Regions from separate parts of the Ensifer sp. 38_S197 genome, predicted to be linked through region 1. Evidence: riboswitches for the same ligand, from Rfam matches in the RefSeq annotation. Region 1 holds a riboswitch; the other holds the start of a gene.
The links. A riboswitch is a leader RNA that binds a small molecule or an ion and turns the genes downstream of it on or off. The one in region 1 is predicted to bind FMN.

Region 2: another riboswitch for FMN. It lies ahead of AC1Z3V_RS23645 (DMT family transporter); the one in region 1 lies ahead of AC1Z3V_RS30260 (6,7-dimethyl-8-ribityllumazine synthase).

Annotation. Positions count from the first base shown of each region.
Region 1 is NZ_JBXOVZ010000002.1:3,546,433-3,550,983, forward strand. It holds gene AC1Z3V_RS30250 (ABC transporter permease) at 1-485, shown strand, start outside; gene AC1Z3V_RS30255 (ABC transporter ATP-binding protein) at 497-1,558, shown strand; FMN riboswitch at 1,682-1,831, shown strand; gene AC1Z3V_RS30260 (6,7-dimethyl-8-ribityllumazine synthase) at 1,923-2,396, shown strand; gene AC1Z3V_RS30265 (low temperature requirement protein A) at 2,770-4,053, opposite strand; gene derI (D-erythrulose-4-phosphate isomerase) at 4,268-4,551, opposite strand, start outside.
Region 2 is NZ_JBXOVZ010000002.1:2,178,025-2,182,575, reverse strand. It holds gene AC1Z3V_RS23650 (esterase-like activity of phytase family protein) at 1-1,390, opposite strand, end outside; gene AC1Z3V_RS23645 (DMT family transporter) at 1,467-2,372, opposite strand; FMN riboswitch at 2,460-2,664, opposite strand; gene hupB (DNA-binding protein HupB) at 2,787-3,062, opposite strand; gene lon (endopeptidase La) at 3,283-4,551, opposite strand, start outside.

The DNA.
Region 1 (4,551 bases):
TTCCGGCCATCGTCATCGTCTTCGGCTATATCCGGCTCTACAACACCTCGAGCTGGCTGCCGCTGACCGGCACGGTCACCGGCACCAACATCCTCTTGATGTTCGGCTATGCCACGCTCGCTTTGCCCTACATGTATCGTGCCGTGGATACGGGACTTCGGACCATCGACGTCGCGACGCTCACCGAAGCCGCCCAGAGCCTCGGCGCAGGATGGGCCACGATCCTGGCAAAGATCATCCTGCCGAACGTGCTCGTCGCGGTGCTTTCGGGCGCCTTCCTGACCTTTGCCATCGTCATCGGCGAATTCACCATGGCGGCGCTGCTCAACCGGCCGGCCTTTGGCCCCTACATGCAGCTTCTCGGCGCCAACCGCGCCTATGAGCCGGCAGCACTCGCCGTCATCGCATTCGGCATCACCTGGGGCTGCCTCGGCCTCATCCAGCTCGTTTCGCGCTTCCAGAAAAGCGCGCCCCCCAAGGCCTGAGGACCGCACTCATGAGTTTCCTGTCACTCACCAGCATCAAGAAGTCCTTCGGCCCGGTTCAGGTCGTGCATGATTTCAACATGAACATCGAGAAGGGCGAGTTCGTCTCCTTCCTCGGGCCCTCGGGCTGCGGCAAGACGACCGTGCTTCGCATGATCGCCGGTTTCGAGACGCCGACCAGCGGCAAGATCGTCATCAACGGCCGCGACCAGAATTCGCTGAAGCCCAACCAGCGCAACATCGGCATGGTGTTCCAGGCCTATGCGCTGTTTCCCAACATGAACGTGCAAGACAACGTCGCCTTCGGCCTCAAGGTCGCGGGCGTCGACAAGTCGGAGATCGAGGCACGGGTGAAGCAGATGCTCGGGCTGATCAAGCTCGAGCACCTGGCGGACCGCTTCCCCTACCAGCTCTCCGGCGGCCAGCAGCAGCGCGTGGCCCTTGCCCGCGCCATTGCGGTCAAGCCGCAGGTGCTGCTGCTCGACGAGCCGCTTTCGGCGCTCGACGCCAAGATCCGCGTGTCACTGCGCGAGGAAATCCGGCAGATCCAGCAGCAGCTGGGCATCACCACCGTCTTCGTCACCCATGATCAGGAAGAGGCCCTGTCGATCTCCGACCGCATCGTCGTCATGAATGCCGGCCGCGCCGACCAGATCGGCACCCCCTTCGAGATTTACAACACGCCGTCGACGCGCTTCGTCGCGTCCTTCGTCGGCACGCTGAACATCATCGAGGGCAAGGTCGCCGATCCGGCTTCCGGGTCCGTGACGATCGGCAACCAGCAGGTGGCGCTCAAGGACCCGATTGCCGGCATGAAGGGCGGCGACAGCATCTCGCTGGCGCTGCGTCCCGAAGCGGGCTCGATCGCCGAGGGCGCGAAGGGCGATACCGCACTTGCCGGCGAGGTCGTCTCGACCAGCTTCCTCGGCTCGGTCATCCGCACGCGCCTGCGCGTCGGCGGCGACGTCATCTCCTTCGACATGTTCAACAATCCGGGCGTCACCCCGCCGGTCTCCGGCGACAATGTCACGCTGCGCTTCGCCGCCAAGGATCTGCTCGTCATTCGCGAGTGAGTGAGCCGGACGTCATCGGAACGATATTTTCCGGTGACGTCGGTCCCGGGAAAAATCTGTCGTGATTTCCGGCATTTTCGTCGCACCGTGCGTTTGACCGCGCACGGCCGGGCTATATAGTCGCGTTGTTCTCAGGGCGGGGCGAAATTCCCCACCGGCGGTAGCGGCTGAAAGGCCGGAGCCCGCGAGCGCCTTTGGGTTTTACCCTGGGGGTCAGCAGATCCGGTCGAATTCCGGAGCCGACGGTCACAGTCCGGATGGAAGAGAGCAAGCAGGAACGTGGGCCCCGCGACGGGACCCCGCGCGCATGCATGTTCGCCCGACGGGATCATTGGAAACGCCAAACCCTGAAAGGCTTGAGACCATGACCATTCTGTCCCAACCCGCCGCCAAGATCGCGATCGTCCGTGCCCGCTGGCATGCCGATATCGTCGACCGCTGCGTCGATGCCTTCGTTGCGCAATGGACGAAGCTCGGCGGCTCGGCCGCCGATGTCGAGATCTTCGACGTGCCGGGCGCGCTCGAAATTCCGCTGCATGCGCAGACGCTTGCCAGGACCGGCCGCTATGCCGCGATCCTCGGCACCGCCTTCGTCGTCGACGGCGGCATCTACCGCCATGACTTCGTCGCCGGCACCGTCCTTGACGGCATGATGCGCGTACAGCTCGACACCGATGTACCGGTACTTTCCGCTGTGCTGACGCCGCACAATTTCCAGGAAAGCGAACCGCTGATCGCCTTCTTCCGCGAGCACTTCGTCGTCAAAGGCACGGAAGCGGCCAACGCCTGCGCCCAAATCCTCGACGCCCGCGCCAAGCTGGCGCTGGTCAACGCCTGAGCGACCGCCACGCCTGTGAGGTACCGGCGCTCGGCTCGCCCCTCATCCGGCCTACCGGCCACCTTCTCCCCGCAAGCGGGGAGAAGGAGACGCGCCGCACCCTTGTCACCTTGACTAACCCTTGGTCTTCGAGAACAGCGTCCACACGGGGGTCGATCAAAGGCTCCGGGCCGGCGAAAGAACTCGTCCCCTCTCCCCGCCTGCGGGGAGAGGGTTAGTCCTCGGGTTGACCCCGAGGAGAGGGGCAAGCGCCCTACTCGCTCCACGTTCGCGGTCCGCGCGCTGTCGCAATCAGACCAGTTGATTCAACCTCTGAACCACCTGAATCACCGCGTCAGCACCGAAGAACAAGCCGTTGTTTCGATTCGCAAAATCAATGCGTCGCCCCACCCTCATGCAGGCTGCGCTCCAGCGCCGCCATGCGGTGCCGGTGCCCCGCCACCTCGTAGCCGACGATGGTGACGACAGGCGCCAGCGTCAGGATGATCAGGCACGCGGCCATGTCGAGCCCGGCCATCGCCGCGGCTACGGAGGCGACCAACACCAGCGCCGTGCCCACGAGCAGCCAGAGATGCAGCCGGTCCGCCTGCTGCAGCAGATAGGCGTACATCGCGTAGAGAAGGCCGATGTAGAACGCGACGGGCACCGCGACCGTCAGCACCGTTGCGACCGAGCCGATATGCGCCTTGTGCTCGATATAGTAGGCCGCCACATGCAGCCCGGCGCCGGTTGCGACGATCGATGCGAAGATCGGCATGTGGCCATAGCCCCAGACGAAGGACCGCTTGAGACGGTGGTGGTGCAGGATTTCGGCGCTCGGCAGCAGGAAATAGATCCACCACATGCCGAAGGTGAGCCCCGTGCCCGCGAGGCAGACGAGCGCGACATCGAGGTTCCAGCCCTCGCCCTCGACCACCGCGGAGATCGAGGCAACCGTGCCGACCACCCCTTCCCCGAGCGCGATGATCGCGAGCAGCCCATAGCGCTCGGCGATGTGATGCGCATGCCAGGGCGTTCCGCCATACCGTATCTCGGCGATATAGGGACCGAGCATCTCGATCGCCGTCAGCACGACAACCATGGCAAAGGTCACCGCCAGCGAGAAATCAAAGAAGATCAGCACGATCCAGCCGAGTTGGGCAGCGCTGATCGCCTTCACATAGACCATGCACGCCTCGCGCCGCGCCGGGTCCTGCCGGCTGGCGCGCAGCCACTGGAAGACCATCGCCACGCGCATGACGACATAGCCGAGCACCATGACGCCGTTGTTGAGGTGCTCGCCCTTGTCGATCGACTCGAACATCGGCGGCAGGCCGATCGCCAGGATCAGGACGCCGACCATCTGCACCATGGTGACGCTGCGGAAGATCCAGTCATCCGTGTCGTAGGCCGAGGCGAACCAGCTGAAATTGATCCAGGCCCAGCAGATGGCGAATGTAGCGAAGCCGAAGCCGATCAGCCCGGCGATGAAGTGGCCCTCGGCGAAGAGATGCGCGAGCTGCGAGGCGGCAAGGCTGAAGGCGATGACGAAAGTCAGGTCGAACAGAAGTTCGAGCGTCGTTGCCGTCCTGTGATGTTCGTGCGTGTCGCGGCCCCTCATGCGCGAGACATGGTGATGCGCGCTTTGCTGCGGCCCGGTCGAGGTTGTTTCAGTCATGCGGCGGCGCCCTTCGTTTGACGATCCGCAAGAATGTTCAAATATTTACGGAAGCTTCGTCAAGACGACGGACAATCCCGAACATGAAAACGCCCGGCATTGCTGCCGGGCGTCTCGTCACGATGCCTGAGGGAGGATCAACGGGCGTCGCGAGAACTGTGATGCCTTGATATACGTGAGCGGGACGCGGGCGGAAAACCGCACACACTTTTCCTCATCCCGCTCTAGCAGCATCGAGACGGTCGATCGCCTCGACATTGCCGGCCGAGGGGCCGTTCGGGTCGAATTCGGACGCGAGCCAGGTATCGACGATCGACTTCGCCAGTTCCGGCCCGATGACGCGGGCGCCCATGGTTATGATCTGGGCGTTGTTCGACTTCGCCGCACGCTCGGCCGAATAGGTGTCATGCGTCAGCGCTGCGCGAATACCCGGCACCTTGTTGGCGGAGATGCAGACGCCGATGCCGGTGCCGCAGAACAGGATGCCGCGATCGTGCT
Region 2 (4,551 bases), 1.4 Mb from region 1:
TGTCCGAGACGGCGGCGAGACCGGAGAGTGCGCCAAAGCCGATCGGCAGGCCGTCCTTCTCGGCGGAGCGGATCTGCGGATAGGCTGCCTCGCCCTCGCCGCGCTCGTAGATCATCACGTGCGAACGTGCGCCACCGTCCTCGACGAGGTCGACTTCGTTTGCGGTCGCAAGCAGATTGCGCGACGGGATGGCGACGGCACCTTCCGGCGAGATGCCCGACGGCAGCAATTGCAGCAGTTCGGGCTCCGCACCGGTGTCCTTGTAAACGCCAACGACCGAAGCACGCTCCGAAAGCAGGAAGAACAGGTTGTCGTCACCGAACTTCGCCGCGTCCAGGCCCTCGGGCTCGACGCCCTTGGCAGAAGAACGCTTCTCCGGATAGTGGCCGATCGCGGCAATGGCATGCTCGAAGCTCGCACCCGATTCGTAGAGGACCTTGCCGGTCGTATCGAAGATCGTGAAGCCGCGCGAACCGCCTTCGTAGTCGCCTTCGTTGGCGACGACGATCCGGTTGTCATCGAGCCACTTCACCGCATCCGGCTCGCGCTTGCGGCCCGGCTGTTCGTCCTTGAAGGCAATCGCACCGTTGCGCTTGGTGTCGATGTCCTTGAGGTCAACCGTGCCGGCGGAGAAATGCGTCTTCACCGTCGCGGTCTTGCCGTCGATGATGACGATGTGGTTGTTTTCCTGCAGCGTCAGCGCAATCTCGTCCTTGCTGTTGAAGGAGACGAATTCCGGCTCCGGATCCTCGCCGGCGATTTCGGCAAGACCTGTCAGCGTCACACGCTTCAGCGCGCCGCAATCGGCAACGCCGTCCTTCAGGGACAGGATGACCAGGTCGCCGGCCGGCATCTGCGGGATCTTGCCTTCGTTCACGTCCTCGTCACGCTCGTTTTCAATGGCGATCGCTGCAAGCGTGCGATCCTTGTTGACGGCGACCGAGTCCGGCTGACCGCCGAGGTCACAGGTTGCCTCAACCTTCTTCGAAGCGAGATCGACCACAGCGAGAAGACCGGAAGGCTTGACGAAGCTTTCGCGCGTGTTGACCGCAACGAGCGCCTTGGCGCCGGCAACGGTGACGGAGGTCGGCTCACCATCGAAGGAGATCGTGCCGGCAGCCTTCGGCGCCTTGGCATCGGTGATGTCGATCAGGCCGACGCGCTTGCCCGGGCTGTCCGAGTAGATCAGCGTATTGCCGTCCTCGCTGGCCGTGATGATCTCGGCGGACGTCGGCGCCTTGCGCGCGTCGCCTTCAGGCAGATTGTCGGCGACAGCGAAGGATGCAATCCGGTTGAATACGGGCTCGGCCGCCGCGGGAAAAGCCGCGGAAGCGAGAAGGATGGCGGCAAGTGCCGCCACGCGCGATGCATTGGTCATAAAATCCCCCATGGACACTACTGAAAAACATGGGGTTTCTGCGCGATGGGGATGACAGCCGAATGACAGCCGAACGGTTTTGCACCACTCAGGCGGCGGCGGTCTCCCGCTCGCGCCTGATTTCGTTGCGCATGATGAACAGCGAGGCTGCGAGGATCAGCACGGCACCGATCCAGAGATAGCCGGTCGGCGCGTAGCCAAAGACCAGCCAGCCGGCGAAAACATTGAGCGGCAGCTTCAGATCATCGAAGGGCTGCACATAGGCTGCGTCAGCAACCGTGTAGGCCAGTGTCAGCAGATATTGCGCGAAAACGGTGAGAACCCCGGCGAGCACGAGAAGGCCGAGTGCCGCGCCGTCCGGAACCGCAAAACCAGCCGTCAGCGCTATGACGCCATTGATCGGGGTCAGGAGAACAAGCAGCCAGATGGTGATCGTTTCGGGACGCTCGGTGCTCGTCAGGCTCTTCGTGATGAGTGACGACGCGCCCCACAGCAACGCGGAGAGGATCGGCAGCAAGGCCGCCCAGGTGAAGCTGTCCGACCAGGGTTCGAGAATGATCATGGCGCCAGCAAATCCGACCGCCGTCGCGGTCCAGCGCGCCGGGCCGACGCGCTCGCCAAGAAACAGGCGAGCGCCAAGGATGATGAAGAACGGCGAGGTCATGACCAGGGCGATCGCCTGCCAGATCGGCACGTGAGCGAGGCCGGAGACCCAGGCTCCGACGCCGAAGGCGGCGAGCGCCACACGCACCACATGGCGCCAAGGGTAATCGGTGCGCATCGCCGAAAGTCCGGCACGGCGCAGGAACGGCAGGGAAAACAGGAAGGCGAAGGCATATTGCCAGAAGGCCGTGGCGGCGGCGGGAAAGCCGAGCGTCATCGTCAGCCATTGGGTCACGACGTTGAGGCCGGCGAAGGCTATGCCGGCCAGCACCATGAAGCCGGCTCCGGCCATGGCACGCGAGGAGGAAAAGCCGAGGGAAGTCTGATTCACGTCATGCACCCTGAGAAACGGACAAACACAAATCAGGACGCATGAGCGCACGGCACGACGCCGGGCAGCCCTGCCCTTCGTGCCGACGACCATTCTCTTTCATCCGGACTATGACCGTCGGCTCCGGAGTTGCACCGGATCTGCTGACCCCTCCCCCTGTTCCAGGAGAGAGGCGCTCGCGGGCTTGGGCCACCGCTTAGCGTTACCGCGACCTTGGCGCGCCGTGAAAGACGCGCGGCGCTGTCGTGCCCTTACCGCCGGTGGGGACTTTCACCCCGCCCTGAGAATGGGCAAGCCGTAGAGCAAATGGCGGGAGGCTGCAAGAGCCCCTCGAAATGCAAAAGGGTCCGGCTTTCGCCGAACCCTCGAATACCTGGACTGCCGGCCTCGTGTCCGGCCGCCAAGCAAATCTGATCAGCCGTTGACGGCGTCCTTCAGGCCCTTGCCGGCCGTGAACTTCGGCACGTTGCGAGCCGGGATATCAACTTCCGCACCCGTGGACGGGTTGCGGCCCTTCGAGGCTTCGCGGCGCGAAACCGAGAAGTTGCCGAAGCCGACCAGGCGAATGTCGCCGCCGTTCTTCAGCTCGCCCTGGATGGTCTCGAAAACTGCATCAACTGCAGAAGATGCGTCGGTCTTGGAAAGTCCGGCCTTCTCAGCAACGGCAGACACGAGCTCATTTTTGTTCATGTTTCCACCCCTTTCAGATTGGTTCGAAACGACTGTGTTTTAAGGCGCGGCGGCTTGCGCATCGCCCGCGTCTTGCCTTTCCCAATTGCGCCTAATCCCTTGGAATGCAAGGCTTGCGGCGTGCTTTTACAACAAAAAAGACCGGCCAGAGGCCGGTCTTCCCAATTTTTCTGCAAAATCGGCGCCGCGTGAGGGCGCGGCGCCCATTGCCTGGCACTTTTTAGTGGGCGATCGAAGAACCCGCTTCGTCCTGCGAATCAACCGCTGCGACGGTCGCCGGCTCGTTTGCCGGGTCCCAGTCGATCGGCTCCGGCCTGCGCACCAGAGCGTGTTCGAGAACTTCGCCCATCCGCGAAACCGGGATGATTTCGAGCGCGTTCTTCACGTTGTCCGGGATCTCGGCGAGATCCTTGGCGTTCTCTTCGGGGATCAACACCTTCTTGATGCCACCCCGAAGAGCCGCGAGCAGCTTCTCCTTGAGACCGCCGATCGGCAGCACCCGGCCGCGCAGCGTGATCTCGCCGGTCATCGCCACATCCTTGGAGATCGGGATGCCGGTCATGATCGATACGATCGCGGTTGCCATGGCGACACCAGCCGACGGGCCATCCTTCGGCGTTGCGCCTTCCGGCAGGTGCACGTGGATGTCACGCTTGTCGAACAGCGGAGGCTCGATGCCGAAATCGATCGCCCGCGAACGGACATAGGACGCCGCCGCCGAAATCGATTCCTTCATCACGTCACGCAGGTTGCCGGTGACCGTCATGCGGCCCTTGCCGGGCATCATGACGCCTTCGATCGTCAGCAGTTCGCCGCCGACCTCGGTCCAGGCAAGACCCGTGACCACGCCGATCTGATCGTCGCGTTCGGCTTCGCCGTGACGGAAGCGCGGCACACCCAGGTAGTCGTTGATGTTGTCCGCCGTGACTTCGACCGTCTTGGTCTTGCCCTTGATGATCTCGGTCACCGCCTTGCGGGCGAGCTTCATCAATTCGCGCTCGAAGTTACGGACACCGGCTTCCCGCGTGTAGGTCTGGATGACCGCCATCAGGGCCCCGTCGCTCACGGAGAACTCCTTCGGCTGCAGAGCGTGGTCGCGGATCGCCTTCGGCAGCAGGTGCCGCTTGGCGATCTCCAGCTTTTCCTCTTCGGTATAGCCGGCGATGCGGATCACTTCCATGCGGTCCATCAACGGCGCCGGAATGTTCAGCGTGTTGGCCGTGGTGATGAACATCACGTTGGACAGGTCGTATTCGACTTCCAGGTAGTGGTCCATGAAGGTCGAGTTCTGTTCCGGATCCAGCACCTCGAGCAGAGCCGACGACGGATCGCCGCGGAAGTCCTGGCCCATCTTGTCGATTTCGTCGAGCAGGAACAGCGGGTTGGACCGCTTCGCCTTCTTCATCGACTGGACGACCTTGCCCGGCATGGAGCCGATATAGGTACGGCGGTGGCCGCGGATCTCGGCTTCGTCACGAACGCCGCCCAG